2 regions of the Actinomadura gamaensis genome follow, and region 1 is predicted to be linked to the other one. Evidence: predicted binding sites of a transcription regulator. Region 1 holds the regulator's gene; the other holds the start of a gene.
What was found. Region 1 encodes HspR, which represses chaperone genes until heat shock. Its sites were predicted from a motif close to ANTTGAGTCNNNNNGACTCAANT; they were not measured.

Region 1 (7,165 bases):
CGGCGGTCGGCGAGCCGCCGGGCCAGCCGGTCCACCTGGAGATCGACGATCCGGGTGAGCTCGTCGGTGGACAGCGCGTCGAACACGATCACGTCGTCCAGCCGGTTCAGGAACTCCGGCTTGAACGAGGTGCGGACGGCCGTCATGACCGCCTCGCGCTTGGCGTCCGGTTCGAGCGTCGGGTCCACCAGGAACTGCGAGCCGATGTTGGACGTCAGGATCAGGATGGTGTTCCGGAAGTCCACCGTGCGGCCCTGGCCGTCGGTGAGGCGGCCGTCGTCGAGCACCTGGAGCAGGATGTCGAAGACCTCGGGGTGCGCCTTCTCCACCTCGTCCAGCAGGACGACCGAGTACGGGCGCCGCCGGACGGCCTCGGTGAGCTGGCCGCCCTCCTCGTAGCCGACGTAGCCGGGGGGCGCGCCGACGAGGCGGGCCACCGCGTGCTTCTCGGAGTACTCCGACATGTCGATGCGGGTCATGGCGCGCTCGTCGTCGAACAGGAACTCGGCGAGCGCCTTGGCCAGCTCGGTCTTGCCGACGCCGGTCGGGCCGAGGAACAGGAACGATCCGGTCGGGCGGTCCGGGTCGGCGATGCCCGCGCGGGCGCGGCGGACGGCGTCCGACACGGCCTGCACGGCGGTGCGCTGGCCGATGAGCCGCTTGCCGAGCTCGTCCTCCATCCGCAGCAGCTTGGCGGTCTCGCCCTCCAGGAGGCGCCCGGCGGGGATGCCCGTCCAGGACGCCACGACGTCGGCGACGTCGTCCGGCCCGACCTCCTCCTTCACCATGGAGTCGGCGCTGTCGGTCTCCTCCGCGGAGGCCTCCGCGAGCTCCTTCTCGAGCTGCGGGATCTCGGCGTAGGTGAGCCGGGACGCGGTCTCGTAGTCGCCGTCGCGCTGGGCGCGCTCGGCCTCGCTGCGCAGCGCGTCGATGCGCTCCTTGATCTCGCCGACGCGGTTCAGCCCGGCCTTCTCCTTCTCCCAGCGGGAGTTCAGGACGTTCAGGTGCTCCTGCTTGTCGGCAAGGTCCTTGCGGAGCCGTTCGAGGCGCTGCTTGGACGCCTCGTCGGTCTCCTTGGCGAGCGCCATCTCCTCCATCTTCAGCCGGTCGACCGAGCGCTGCAGCTCGTCGATCTCGACCGGCCGGGAGTCGATCTCCATGCGCAGCCGGGACGCCGCCTCGTCCACCAGGTCGATCGCCTTGTCCGGCAGGAACCGGGAGGTGATGTACCGGTCGGACAGCGTCGCCGCGGCGACCAGGGCCGAGTCGTTGATCTGCACCTTGTGGTGCGCCTCGTAGCGGCCCTTGAGCCCGCGCAGGATCGCGACGGTGTCCTCGACGGACGGCTCGCCCACGAACACCTGCTGGAACCGGCGTTCGAGGGCCGGGTCCTTCTCGATGTGCTCGCGGTACTCGTCCAGCGTGGTCGCGCCGATCATGCGCAGCTCGCCGCGGGCCAGCATCGGCTTGAGCATGTTGCCCGCGTCCATCGCGCCCTCGGCCGCGCCCGCGCCGACGACCGTGTGCAGCTCGTCGATGAACGTGACGACCTGCCCGTTCGACTCCTTGATCTCGTTCAGGACGGCCTTCAGCCGCTCCTCGAACTCGCCGCGGTACTTCGCGCCCGCGACCATCGCGCCGAGGTCGAGCGCGACGAGCGTCTTGTCGCGCAGCGACGACGGGACGTCGCCGGCGACGATCCGCTGGGCGAGGCCCTCCACGACGGCGGTCTTGCCGACGCCGGGCTCGCCGATCAGCACCGGGTTGTTCTTGGTGCGCCGGGACAGCACCTGGACGACCCGCCGGATCTCGGTGTCGCGGCCGATCACCGGGTCGAGCTTGCCCTCGCGCGCGGCGGCGGTGAGGTCGACGCCGTACTTCTCCAGCGCCTGGTAGGTCTCCTCGGGGTTCTCGGAGGTGACGCGGGCGTGCCCGCGCACCTTCTCGAACGCCTCCAGCAGCGCGTTCGGGGTGGCCCCGGCGTCCTTCAGCAGCCCGGCGACGGGCCCGCCGTCGGCGGCGAGGCCGACGAGCAGGTGCTCGGTGGAGACGTACTCGTCCTCCAGCTGCCGGGCGCGGTTCGCGGCGGTGTTCACCGCGACGATCAGCTGCCGGGACATCTGCGGGGACGACACGGTCGAGCCGGCCGCCTTCGGCAGTCCCGCGAGCTGCTCCTCGTTGCGGGCGCGGACGGCCTTCCAGTCCGCGCCGACCGCCTCCAGCAGCGGGACGGCCGTACCGTCGGTGAGCTGGATCAGCGCCGCGAGCAGGTGCTGCGGCTCGACCTGCGGGTTGCCCTCGGCGGCGGCGCGGCGCACCGCGAGCGACACCGCCTCCTGGGACTTCTGGGTGAGCTTGTAGTCCATCTTCGGTTATCCCCTCACTGCTCCCGGCCCCGCTCGTGCCAGACCACCACGCTCGTCGCGCGGATCGGCACCAGGTCTCCCCCCGGAGCGTCGCCGGATTCACCGTGCCGCCGCTGCTGCGCGAGGCGCGCCGCGACCGCGCGGGTCGATTCGAGTTCGTTGGCCAGGTCCCGCACGGCCTCCCGCGCGCGCTGGAGCTCGTCGTTCAGCCGCGCGTTCTCCCGCTGCAGTTCCAGGATGTGCTTGATGCCCGACAGGTTGATGCCCTCGTCCTGCGAGAGCCGCTGGATCTCGCGCAGCATCACGATGTCGCGCATGGAGTAGCGGCGTCCCCGGCCCTGCGTGCGGCCGGGCGACACCAGGCCCAGCCGGTCGTAGGTGCGCAGGGTCTGCGGGTGCAGCCCGGACAGCTGCGCTGCCACCGAGATCACGTAGACCGGCGTGTCATCGCCGAAGGGGTCCATGGGGCACCTACTCCTCCCTGGCCTGCTGGAGCACCTCGCTGCGCAGGTCGTCGCCCGCGCCGGAGGCGCGCAACGCCTCCAGCGCCGCCCGCGTCTGGTCGTCGAGCTTGTTCGGCACCTGGACGTCCACCGTGACGAGCAGGTCGCCCTTGGTGCCGTCCCGGCGCGGCGCGCCACGGCCCCGCACCCGGAACGTCCGCCCGTTGGGCGTGCCCTCCGGGATGCGCAGCGTGACCGGCTGCCCCTGGAACGTCGGCACCTTGATCTCCGCGCCGAGCGCGGCCTCGGGGAACGTCACGGGGACGGTCAGGGTGAGGTTGTCGCCGCTGCGGCCGAACACCTTGTGCGGCTTGACCTTGATGTTCACGTACAGGTCGCCGGACGGGCCGCCGTTCTCGCCGGGCGCGCCCTTGCCCTTGAGCCGGATCTTCTGCCCGTCGGCGACGCCCGCCGGGATGCGGGCCTGGATGGTGCGGGTCCCGGTCGCCCGGCCGCTGCCGTGGCAGGTCTGGCACGGGTCGTCCACGACCAGGCCGCGGCCGTGGCACACGTGGCACGGCTCGCTGAACCCGAAGTTGCCGAGGTTGCGGGTCTCCTGCCCGGTGCCCTCGCAGTTGGGGCACACCCGGGGGGTGGTGCCCGCCTTCGCGCCGGTGCCGTGGCAGGTGGGGCAGGCCGCCTCGCTGGTCAGCTTCAGCGGCACCGTCACGCCGTTCATGGACCGCCCGAACGACAGCGTCACCTCGGTCTCGACGTCCGCGCCGCGGCGGGCGCGGCGCGTGCCGGCGCCGGTGCGCGTGCCGCCGCGGTTGAACAGGCCGCCGAAGATGTCCCCGATGCGCTCGCCGGCGCCGCCCTGCCCGGCGCCGCCCGGCGCGCCCTGCCCGAAGAGGTCTCCCAGGTCGAAACCGAAGCCGCCGCCCTGCCCGCCGCCGGCGCCCCGGAAGCCGCTCGGCATCGAGCGGACCTGGTCGTACTCCTTGCGGCGCTTCTCGTCCGCCAGGACGCTGTTCGCCTCGGAGACCTCCTTGAACCTCTCCTCGGCGTCGGCGTCGCCCTTGTTGCGGTCCGGGTGGTACTGCTGGGCGAGCTTGCGGTAAGCCTTCTTGATCTCGTCCTGCGAGGCGTTCTTCGAGACACCGAGGACCTTGTAGTAGTCCTTCTCGAGGTAGTCCTTGGTGCTCACAGATCCTCGCCTTCCGCGTCTTTCTTCGTCTGCCGGTGGGGGTTCCGGGCCGTCCGCCCCGCGCGTTCGCGGTGGGAGGACGGCCCGGAACGGGTCGTGCCGATCGCCGTGCGCCCGCCCGGGCCGCCGCGGCCGCCGGTCGAACCGGGCGAGCCGGTCAAGCTGCCGGCCGTGCCGGTCGAGCCGGTCGTGCCGGCCGAGCCGCCGGCCGTGCCGGTCGAGTCGCCGGGCGCGCCGACCGGGCCGGACGGGCTGCTCGCCGTGCCGTGCGGGCCGCGGCGGGCGGGGGTGTCACTCGCCCTGGTCGTCGTCGCCCTGCTCGGCGTCGGCGGAGGGCTCCTGCGGCTCGGCGACCGCGACCCGCGCGGGGCGCAGGACGCGCTCGCCGATCCGGTAGCCCGGCTGGAGGACGTCCGCGACGCTGGTCTCGGTCACGTCGGCCGAGTAGGCGTGCATCAGCGCCTCGTGCACGGTCGGGTCGAAGGGCTCGCCCTTCTCGCCGAAGCGTTCCAGGCCGAGCTTGCCGGTCGCCGCCTCCAGCGCCTCGGCGACCGACTTGAACCCGCCGGTCAGCTCGTTGTGGTCGCGCGCCCGGCCGATGTCGTCCAGCACCGGTAGCAGCTCGGCGAGCACGCTCGCGAGCGCCTGCTCGCGGACCGCGACGCGGTCGCGCTCGACGCGCTTGCGGTAGTTGTCGTACTCGGCCTTGAGCCGCTGCAGGTCGGCGGTGCGCTCGGCCAGCTGCTTCTCGAACTCGGCGGCCTCCCCGCCACCGGCCTCGCCGGCGCCTCCGGGGGCCGGGGCGGGCTGCTCGCCCGTCCCGGCGTCCCGGACCTCGCCCGTCTCGGGGTCGATGCGCCGCCGGTCGCGGATCACCGGGCCGTCGTGCTCCTCACGGGGTGAGGTCACTTGGCGTCACCCTTCGGCTTGTCGTCGTCCACGATCTCGGCGTCGACGACCTCGTCGTCCTGCGGCTGCTGCGCGCCCGCGCCGCCGGCCTGCTCGCCGCCCGGCTGGGCCGCGCCCTCCGGGTTCTGGGCGTACATGGCCGCGCCCATCTTCTGGCTGGTCTGGGCGAGCTTGTCGGCCGCGGTCTTGATGGCCTCGACGTCGGTGCCCTCCAGGGCCTTCTTCACCTCGGCGACGCCGGCCTCGACCTCGGTCTTCAGCTCGTCCGGCACCTTGTCGCCGTTCTCGCGGAGGAACTTCTCGGTCGAGTACGCGAGGGTGTCGGCCTGGTTGCGGACCTCGGCCTCCTCCTTGCGCTTGCGGTCCTCCTCGGCGTACTGCTCGGCCTCCTGCATCATGCGGTTGATGTCGTCCTTCGGCAGCGCCGAGCCGCCGGTGATGACCATCGACTGCTCCTTGCCGGTGCCGAGGTCCTTCGCGGAGACGTTCACGATGCCGTTCGCGTCGATGTCGAAGGTGACCTCGATCTGCGGGACGCCGCGCGGCGCCGGGGGCAGGCCGGTCAGCTGGAAGGTGCCGAGCTTCTTGTTGTACGCCGCGATCTCGCGCTCGCCCTGGTAGACCTGGATCTCCACCGACGGCTGGTTGTCGTCGGCCGTGGTGAAGGTCTCCGAGCGCTTGGTCGGGATCGTGGTGTTGCGCTCGATGATCTTGGTGAAGATGCCGCCCTTGGTCTCGATGCCGAGCGACAGCGGGGTGACGTCCAGCAGCAGGACGTCCTTCACCTCGCCCTTCAGGACGCCCGCCTGGAGGGACGCGCCGATGGCGACGACCTCGTCGGGGTTGACGCCCTTGTTGGGCTCCTTGCCGCCGGTCAGCTCCTTGACCATGTCGGAGACGGCGGGCATGCGGGTCGAGCCGCCGACCAGGACGACCTGGTCGATGTCGCCGACGGTGATGCCGGCGTCCTTGAGCACGTTCTGGAACGGCTCCTTGGTGCGCTCGAGCAGGTCGCTGGTGAGGCGCTGGAACTCGGCGCGGGTGAGCTTCTCGTCCAGGTGCAGCGGGCCCTCCGCCGAGGCGGTGATGTAGGGCAGGTTGATCTGCGTCTCGGACGAGCTGGACAGCTCGATCTTGGCCTTCTCGGCGGCCTCGCGGAGCCGCTGCAGGGCCATCTTGTCCTTGGACAGGTCGACGCCGTTGGCGTTCTTGAACCGCTCGACCAGCCACTCGACGACCTTGTTGTCCCAGTCGTCGCCGCCGAGGTGGTTGTCGCCCGAGGTCGCCTTGACCTCGACCACGCCGTCGCCGACCTCCAGCAGGGACACGTCGAAGGTGCCGCCGCCGAGGTCGAAGACCAGGATGGTGGCCTCGTTCTCCTTCTCCAGGTGGTAGGCCAGCGCCGCCGAGGTCGGCTCGTTGATGATGCGCAGGACGTTCAGCCCCGCGATCTGGCCGGCCTCCTTGGTGGCCTGGCGCTGGTGGTCGGAGAAGTAGGCGGGCACGGTGATGACCGCGTCGGTCACCGACTCGCCGAGGTAGGCCTCGGCGTCCCGCTTGAGCTTCTGGAGCACGAACGCCGAGATCTGCTGCGGCGTGAACTCCTTGTCGTCGATCTTCTTCTTCCAGTCGGTGCCCATCTCGCGCTTGACCGACCGGATGGTGCGGTCAACGTTGGTGACGGCCTGGCGCTTGGCCACCTCACCGACGAGGACCTCGCCGTTCTTGGCGAAGGCGACGACGGACGGCGTGGTCCGCGACCCCTCCGCGTTGGCGATCACCGTGGGCTCGCCGCCCTCCAGAATCGCGACGACCGAGTTGGTCGTCCCGAGGTCGATGCCGACCGCACGTCCCATGTCTCGTCCTCCGTGGATCTCGTCTAGCCGTTCGCCGGTGCGGCGGGCCGGGGGCGGCCCCGCGTCCGGCGCGAGTCTTCCGCTTCTGCCAGGGTGCCGTCCGAGGGATCTCTTGTCAAATGACTTGAGTCGATCGGACTCAACTTTGCTGACGTCTCACCCAACAGGACGTCTGAGCGCCCTATTCCCGTTCCCGGTCTCCGGGTTTCTCAGGGACGGACCCTCCTCAAGGACGAGCAAAGCCCCCGCTCCAGGAGGAGTCGGACGTACGCCGCAGGGCGCGTGAAAGCCTCCAGGGGCTTCGGGTGATACGTGACGACCGCCACCCGCGCCACGGAAAGGCCCCCACATGACACGGGAGTCCCTCGTCGCCCAGTCCCGGGG
Region 2 (7,165 bases), on a different contig from region 1:
TGCTGGCCGCCGGGCACGTGCCGCGCGCGCTCGTCCGCGACCCGGACCGCGCCGCCCGCACCCTCGCCACGCTGGGCGTCGACCCCGCGCGCGTCGAGTTCGCCAAGGGCGACATGCTCGACACCGAGGCCGTCGCCCGCGCCCTGGACGGCTGCGACGCCGCGATCCACGCCGCCGCCGCGATCGGCATCACCGGGCCGTCCGGCGATCTGGTCTCGGCGAACGTCACCGGCACCCGCAACATCGTCGGCGGCGCCGTCGAACGCGGCCTGGCGCCGGTGGTCCACGTGTCGTCGGTCGCGGTGTTCGTCCCGCCGGACGGCCCGGTGATCACGCCCGCCGGCCCGCTGGCCAGCCCGCACACCGACTACGGCCGGTCCAAGGTCGCGGCCGAGCGGTACGTCCGCGAGGTGCAGGCGGGCGGCGCGCCCGTCGCCATCGTCTACCCCGGCGGCGTCTGCGGCCCGCACCAGCCGAACCTGGACGCCCTGCCGGAGGGCCTCGCCGGGGCGCTGAACCTGGCCTGGCCGCTTCCGCCCGGCGGCGTGAGCGTCATCGACGTCCGCGACCTGGCCGAGGCCCTGGCCCGCGCCGTCACGACGGCGCGGGGCGGGGAACGCTGGCCGCTCGGCGGGACTTACCTCACCTGGCCGGAAATAGCCGACCTCTGCGACACGCTCACCGGCGTCCCGTGCCGCCGGATGCGCGTCCCGGGCGCCGTCATGATCGGACTGGGCCGCGCGCTGGACGCCGCCAAGCGCGTCCGCTCGTTCGACTACCCGCTGACCAGGGACGCCGCGCAGATGATGGTCAGCCTCGTCCCGAGCGACGACGCCCCCGCCCTGGCCGCGCTGGACCTGCGTCCGCGCCCGGTCGAGACGACGGTCGCCGACACGCTGCGCTGGCTGGCCGCGTCCGGCCATCTCAAAACCCGCCGCGCTGGACGCCTGGCCCCGGACGCGCCCCGCCCCACCGCCGAGGAGTCCCGCCCCACCGCCGAGGAGAAGCCGATGCCGACGTTCATCCAGCGCACCCTGGGCCCGGTGTTCCGCTACGTCTCCGGCGCACCCTGGTTCGCGAAGGTCGGGCCGAAGATCGTGCCGCCGCTGGACCGCGCCCTGCACCGCGTCAGCGGCGGCCGGATCCTGCTGGGCCAGGCGCTCGTGCCGAGCCTGCTGCTGACGACGACGGGCGCGAAGTCCGGCCTGCCGCGCCGGGTGCCGCTGGCCTGCCGTCCCGAGGAGGACGGCACCTGGCTGGTCGTCGGCTCCAACTTCGGCCGCGAGAAGCACCCAGCGTGGACGGCCAACCTCATGAAGAACCCCGAGGCCGAGGTGTCCTTCCGCGGCAGCACCACCAAGGTCACCGCCCACCTGCTGACCGACGCCGAACGCGCCGACGCCTGGCCCCGCCTCATCCAGGTGTGGCCCGTCTACGACCGCTATGTGGAACGGGCCCAGCGCGAGCTCAGGGTCTTCCGCCTCACCCCGCGCTAGCGCCGGGACGGTCCAGGGCGTGGCCGACGGTCGCGTCCACGTGGTCGGGCACGTCCTCGTGGCGGTCGCCCACCGACAGGGTCCCGGACGGCTCGAACAACAGGATCGAGGCGCCGCCCGGAGCCGCCGGCTTGTGCTCGGTGCCCTTCGGCACCACGAACACCGCGCCCTTGGGCAGGGTCACGACGCGCTCGCCGCCGTCCTCCCTGAGCGCGATGCTCAACTCGCCGTCGAGCACCAGGAAGAACTCGTCGGTGTGCTCGTGCGCGTGCCAGAGGTGCTCGCCCTCCGCCTTCGCGATCCGGACGTCGTAGTCGTTCACCCGCGTCACGATGCGCGGGCTCCAGATCTCGTCGAACGAGGCCAGCGCGTCCTGGAGTTCAATCGCTTCGTTGTTCATGGGACCACCCTGCCGTTCGCCGCCGGGTGCCCGCGAGTGCTAGGAATCGCATATGTCGCAAGGATCCTCGCACCGCGTCGCCATGATCGTGGACGACGGCTCGAACCCCTTCGAGCTGGGCGTCGCCACCGAGCTGTTCGGGCTGCGCCGGCCCGAGCTGGACGTCCCGTGGTACGAGTTCACGCTCTGCGCCGCGGGCGACGTCACGATGCACGCGAACCTGTTCACGATGTCGGGCGTCCCGGGGCTGGACGCGGCCGGCACCGCCGACACGCTAATCGTGCCGAACCGTCCCGACCCGGACGTGCGGCCGTCCGAGGCCGTCCTCGCGGCGATCCGCGCGGCCTCGGCGCGGGGAGCGCGCCTGGTCAGCTTCTGCACGGGCACGTTCGCGCTCGCCGCCGCGGGCGTCCTCGACGGCCGCCGCGCGACGACCCACTGGCGCTGGGCGGATCTCTTCCGCTCCCGGTACCCGTCCGTGCGCCTCGAACCGGACGTCCTGTTCGTGGACGACGGCGACGTCCTCACCGCCGCGGGCAGCGCCGCCGCCCTCGACCTCGGCCTGCACCTGATCCGCCGCGACCACGGCGCGGAGGTCGCCAACGCCGTCGCCCGCCGCCTGGTGTTCGCCGGCCACCGCGACGGCGGCCAGCGCCAGTTCATCGAACGGCCGGTGCCGGCCGTCCCCGACACGTCCCTGGCGCCCGTCCTCGCCTGGGCCCGGGCCAACCTCGACCGCCCCCTGACCGTGGACGACCTGGCCGCCCGCGCCGCGACCAGCCCCGCCACCCTGCACCGCCGCTTCCGGGCCGAGCTCGGCACCACTCCCCTGGCCTGGCTGACCGCCGAGCGCGTCACCCTCGCCTGCCGCCTCCTGGAGACCGGCGACCTCCCCCTGGACGCCCTAGCCCGCGCCACCGGCCTCGGCACCTCCGCCAACCTCCGCGCCCACTTCCGCCGCCGCACCGGCCTGACCCCCACCGCCTACCGCACCCGCTTCACCGCCTGACCGGCCGAGCCATGGCACGCGGGAACCAGGTTCGCCGCGCCTGGGGCGATGAGTTCTGCCCGCGGGACGGGTCGTCATCGGGGTACGGCGCGGACGTCTTCGACCGGAGGTAAGCGATGGCCACGGGATACGCCCCTGTGAACGGGCTGGACATGTACTACGAGGAGCACGGCCAGGGAAGTCCGCTCGTCCTGCTGCACGGCGGGGTGCTCACGGTGGACCTGTCGTTCTCGTCGATGCTGCCCGAGCTGGCGAAGAACCATCGGGTCATCGCGCCCGAGATGCAGGGACACGGGCACACGGCCGACATCGACCGTCCGATCGAGGTGGGAGCGCTGGCCGACGACGTGGTCGGGCTGCTCGACCATCTGGGCGTCGAGCGGACCGCCGTGTTCGGTTTCAGCCTGGGCGGGTTCGTCGCGCTCCAGCTGGCCATGGCGCACCCCGAGCGGGTGAGCCGGGCGGTCGTGGCGTCCGCGCAGGTGCGGCCGGACGGCGTCCATCCCGACATCACCGACCCGGAGCGCTGGGCCACGTCCGAGCGCATGCCGGGCGAGAGCGACTTCCGGGAGACGCGCGAGGCGTACCTGAAGGTCGCGCCGCGTCCCGAGCGGTTCGAGGAGCTCCTGGCGAGGACCTCGGCGGCGGCGCAGTCGTTCCCGGGCTGGACGGACGACCAGGTCCGGGCCGTGGCCGTCCCCACGATGATCGTCGTCGGGGACACCGACTTCGTGACGCTGGAGCACGCGGTCGAGATGCGCGAGCTGATCCCGGACGCGCGGCTGGCCGTCCTCCCGGACACCACGCACCAGGCGGTGACGCGCCGCCCCGAGCTCGTCCCGATGATCGAGCGGTTCCTGTCCTAGACCCGCGCGGCGACGGCCGCGCTCCGGGAAGACGGCGAAGGCCGCCTCGCGCGGGGGCGGGGCGGCCTTGCGCCGGAACGGTCAGACGGCGACCGGGGTGGTGGCGGGTTCGAGGGCCAGGTCCAGCACCTCGCGGACGTCGCTGACCGCGAAGACCGTCATGTCCTTCAGGACCTCGGCGGGGACGTCCTCGAGGTCGGGCTCGTTCCGCTTCGGGACGATCGCGGTGGTGATGCCGAGGCGGTGGGCGGCGAGCAGCTTCTGCTTGAGCCCGCCGATCGGCAGCACCCGTCCGGTGAGGGAGACCTCGCCGGTCATCGCGACGTCCGACCGGACCGGACGGCCCGACAGCAGGGACGCCAGGGCCGTGGTCATGGTGATCCCGGCGCTCGGCCCGTCCTTCGGGACGGCGCCGGCGGGCACGTGGACGTGCACGCCGCGGTCCTTCAGGTCGCCGACCGGCAGTTCCAGCTCCGCGCCGCGCGAGCGCAGGTAGGACAGCGCGATCCGGGCCGACTCCTTCATCACGTCGCCGAGCTGGCCGGTGAGCGTGACGCCGGTGTCGCCGGTCTCCTTGTCGGCGAGGGACGCCTCGATGTAGAGGACGTCGCCGCCCGCGCCGGTGACCGCGAGGCCGGTCGCGACGCCGGGCACGCCCGTCCGCCGCTCGGACCTGCTGAGCTCCGCCTCCGGCGTGAACCGGGGACGGCCCAGGTAGTCCTTCAGCTCGGCCTCGCCGACCGTGAGGGGCAGCGCGGTCTTCTCCAGCGCGACGTTCGCGGCGACCTTGCGCAGGACGCGGGCGATCGCGCGGTCCAGGGACCGGACGCCCGCCTCGCGGGTGTACTCCGACGCCAGCTTCCGCAGCGCCGCGTCGTCGAAGGAGACCTCCGACGGCTCCAGCCCGGCCTTCTCCAGCTGCTTGGGCAGCAGGTGGTCGCGGGCGATCGTCACCTTCTCGTGCTCGGTGTAGCCGTCGAGCTGGACGAGCTCCATCCGGTCGAGCAGCGGCCCGGGGATGGCCTCCACGACGTTCGCGGTCGCGAGGAACAGCACGTCCGACAGGTCGAGCTCGACCTCCAGGTAGTGGTCGCGGAAGGTGTGGTTCTGCTCGGGGTCGAGGACCTCCAGCAGCGCCGCGGTCGGGTCGCCGCGGTAGTCGGCGCCGACCTTGTCGATCTCGTCCAGCAGGACGACCGGGTTCATCGAGCCGGCCTCGCGGATCGCGCGGACGATGCGGCCGGGCAGCGCGCCGACGTAGGTGCGCCGGTGGCCGCGGATCTCCGCCTCGTCCCGGACGCCGCCGAGCGCCACGCGCACGAACTGGCGTCCCATCGCCTTGGCGACCGACTCGCCCAGCGAGGTCTTGCCGACCCCGGGAGGACCGGCGAGCGCCAGCACCGCGCCGCTGCGCCGTCCGCCGACGACGCCGAGGCCGCGGTCGGACCGCCGCTTGCGGACGGCCAGGTACTCGATGATCCGCTCCTTGACGTCGTCGAGGCCGGCGTGGTCGGCGTCGAGGACCTCGCGCGCGCCCGCGATGTCGTAGGCGTCCTCGGTGCGCTCGTTCCACGGGATGTCGAGGACGGTGTCGAGCCAGGTGCGGATCCAGCCGCCCTCGGGCGAGGCGTCGGACGACCGCTCCAGCTTGTCGACCTCCTTGAGCGCGGCCTCGCGGACCTTCTCGGGGAGGTCGGCGGCCTCGATGCGGGCGCGGTAGTCGTCCTCCTCGTCCGCGGGGTCGCCGTTCAGCTCGTTGAGCTCCTTGCGGATGGCGTCGAGCTGCTGGCGCAGCAGGAACTCCCGCTGGGTCTTCTCCATGCCCTCCTGGACGTCCTTGCGGATGGTCTCCGCGACGTCCAGCTCGGCGAGGTGGTCGCGCGCCCAGCCGATGACCAGGGTCAGCCGCTCGACGGTGTCGGCGGTCTCCAGCACCTCGACCTTCTGCTCGTCGCTCAGGTAGGGGGCGTAGCCGGCGTTGTCGGCGAGGGTGGACGGGTCCTCGATCTGCTGGACGACGTCCACGACCTGCCACGCGCCGCGCTTCTGCAGGATGGCGCTGACCAGGCCCTTGTACTCCTTGGCCAGCTCGTGGGCGCGGCCGTTCGCGGGCGGGATCTCGACCTCCTGGCCCTCGACCCACAGCGCCGCGCCGGGGCCCGTCGTCCCCGTCCCGATGCGGACGCGGGAGACGCCCCGCACGACCGCGCCGGGCTCGCCGCCGGGCAGCCGGCCCTCCTGCTCGATCACGCCGAGCGTGCCGACGGCGGCGTACTGGCCGTGCAGCCGGGGCACCAGCAGGACGCGCGGCTTGACCGCCGACCGGATGCCGGGCCCCTGGCTCTTGGCGCGGGCCGCCGCCCGGGCCGCCTCCACCGCCGCGCGCACCTCGCCCTCGGACAGGTCGAGGGGGACGACCATGCCAGGCAGAACGGCCCCGTCGTCCAGGGGCAGCACCGGCAGCGTCAGGGTCTCGCTCATGCTCTCAGCTCCAAGTCTTCTCGGGAACCCGAACCCCGGAGGGTTGAGTCATCCACACTCAAGAAAACGGAGCCCGAAATAATTTCCTCAGCAACGTTCGCTCTCAGCGATCAGGATCTCCGGTTCCCGCCGGCACCGGCCGCTCGGCTCGGAACGCCCGGCGGTAGGCGCCCGGCGTCACGCCCAGGGCGTTGACGAAGCGCCTGCGGAGGTTGGTGGCCGAGGACAGCCCGACGCGGCGGGCGATGGCGTCCAGGGGCAGGTCGGTCGACTCCAGCAGGTCCCGGGCCGTGGCGATCCGCCGGGCGAGCAGCCACTGCCCCGGACTCGTGCCGAGCTGGTCGGCGAACCGCCGGGCGAGGGTGCGCGCCGAGACGCCCGCGTGCGCGGCCAGGCTCTCGATCGTCACCGGTTCGCCGAGCCGCTCGGTGATCCATTCCAGCAGCGGCGCGAGCGAGCCGTCGATCTGCGCGGGGTGCGGCGGCGCCGAGTACTGCAACTGGCCGCCCTCTCGGTGGGGCGGCATGACCATGGTCCGGGCGATGTGCGCGGCGTACCGGGCGCCGTGGTCGCTGCGGACGAGGTGGATGCACAGGTCGATGCCGGCCCCGGCGCCGGCGCTGGTGGCCACGTCACCGTGGTCCACGTACAGGACGTCCGGGTCGACTTCGATGCGCGGGAAGCGCGCGGCGAGTTCGTCGGCCAGCGCCCAGTGGGTGGTCGCCCGGCGTCCGTCCAGCAGTCCGGCGTGGGCCAGCGCGAAGGCGCCGGAGCAGATGCTGACCAGCCGCGCTCCGCGGGAGTGCGCGCGCCGCAGCGCCCGGACGACCGCGGGCGACGGCGGCTCGCCGGTGGGCAGCCAGCCCGGGACGACCACGGTGTCCGCCCGGTCGAGCGCGTCCAGTCCGCGGGT

Region 2: lon (endopeptidase La) is a predicted target of HspR. The motif match lies at 6,294-6,316, and genes of this name have one in related genera.

Annotation. Positions count from the first base shown of each region.
Region 1 is NZ_JBHSIT010000012.1:154,737-161,901, reverse strand. Features, by position in the region: gene clpB (ATP-dependent chaperone ClpB) at 1-2,366, opposite strand, end outside; gene ACFPCY_RS34430 (heat shock protein transcriptional repressor HspR) at 2,381-2,830, opposite strand; gene dnaJ (molecular chaperone DnaJ) at 2,838-4,016, opposite strand; gene grpE (nucleotide exchange factor GrpE) at 4,308-4,925, opposite strand; gene dnaK (molecular chaperone DnaK) at 4,922-6,781, opposite strand; gene ACFPCY_RS34410 (RNA polymerase sigma factor) at 7,131-7,165, shown strand, end outside.
Region 2 is NZ_JBHSIT010000010.1:76,541-83,705, forward strand. Features, by position in the region: gene ACFPCY_RS30600 (nitroreductase family deazaflavin-dependent oxidoreductase) at 1-1,496, shown strand, start outside; gene ACFPCY_RS30605 (cupin domain-containing protein) at 1,483-1,896, opposite strand; gene ACFPCY_RS30610 (helix-turn-helix domain-containing protein) at 1,949-2,905, shown strand; gene ACFPCY_RS30615 (alpha/beta fold hydrolase) at 3,022-3,771, shown strand; gene lon (endopeptidase La) at 3,853-6,252, opposite strand; gene ACFPCY_RS30625 (helix-turn-helix domain-containing protein) at 6,356-7,165, opposite strand, start outside.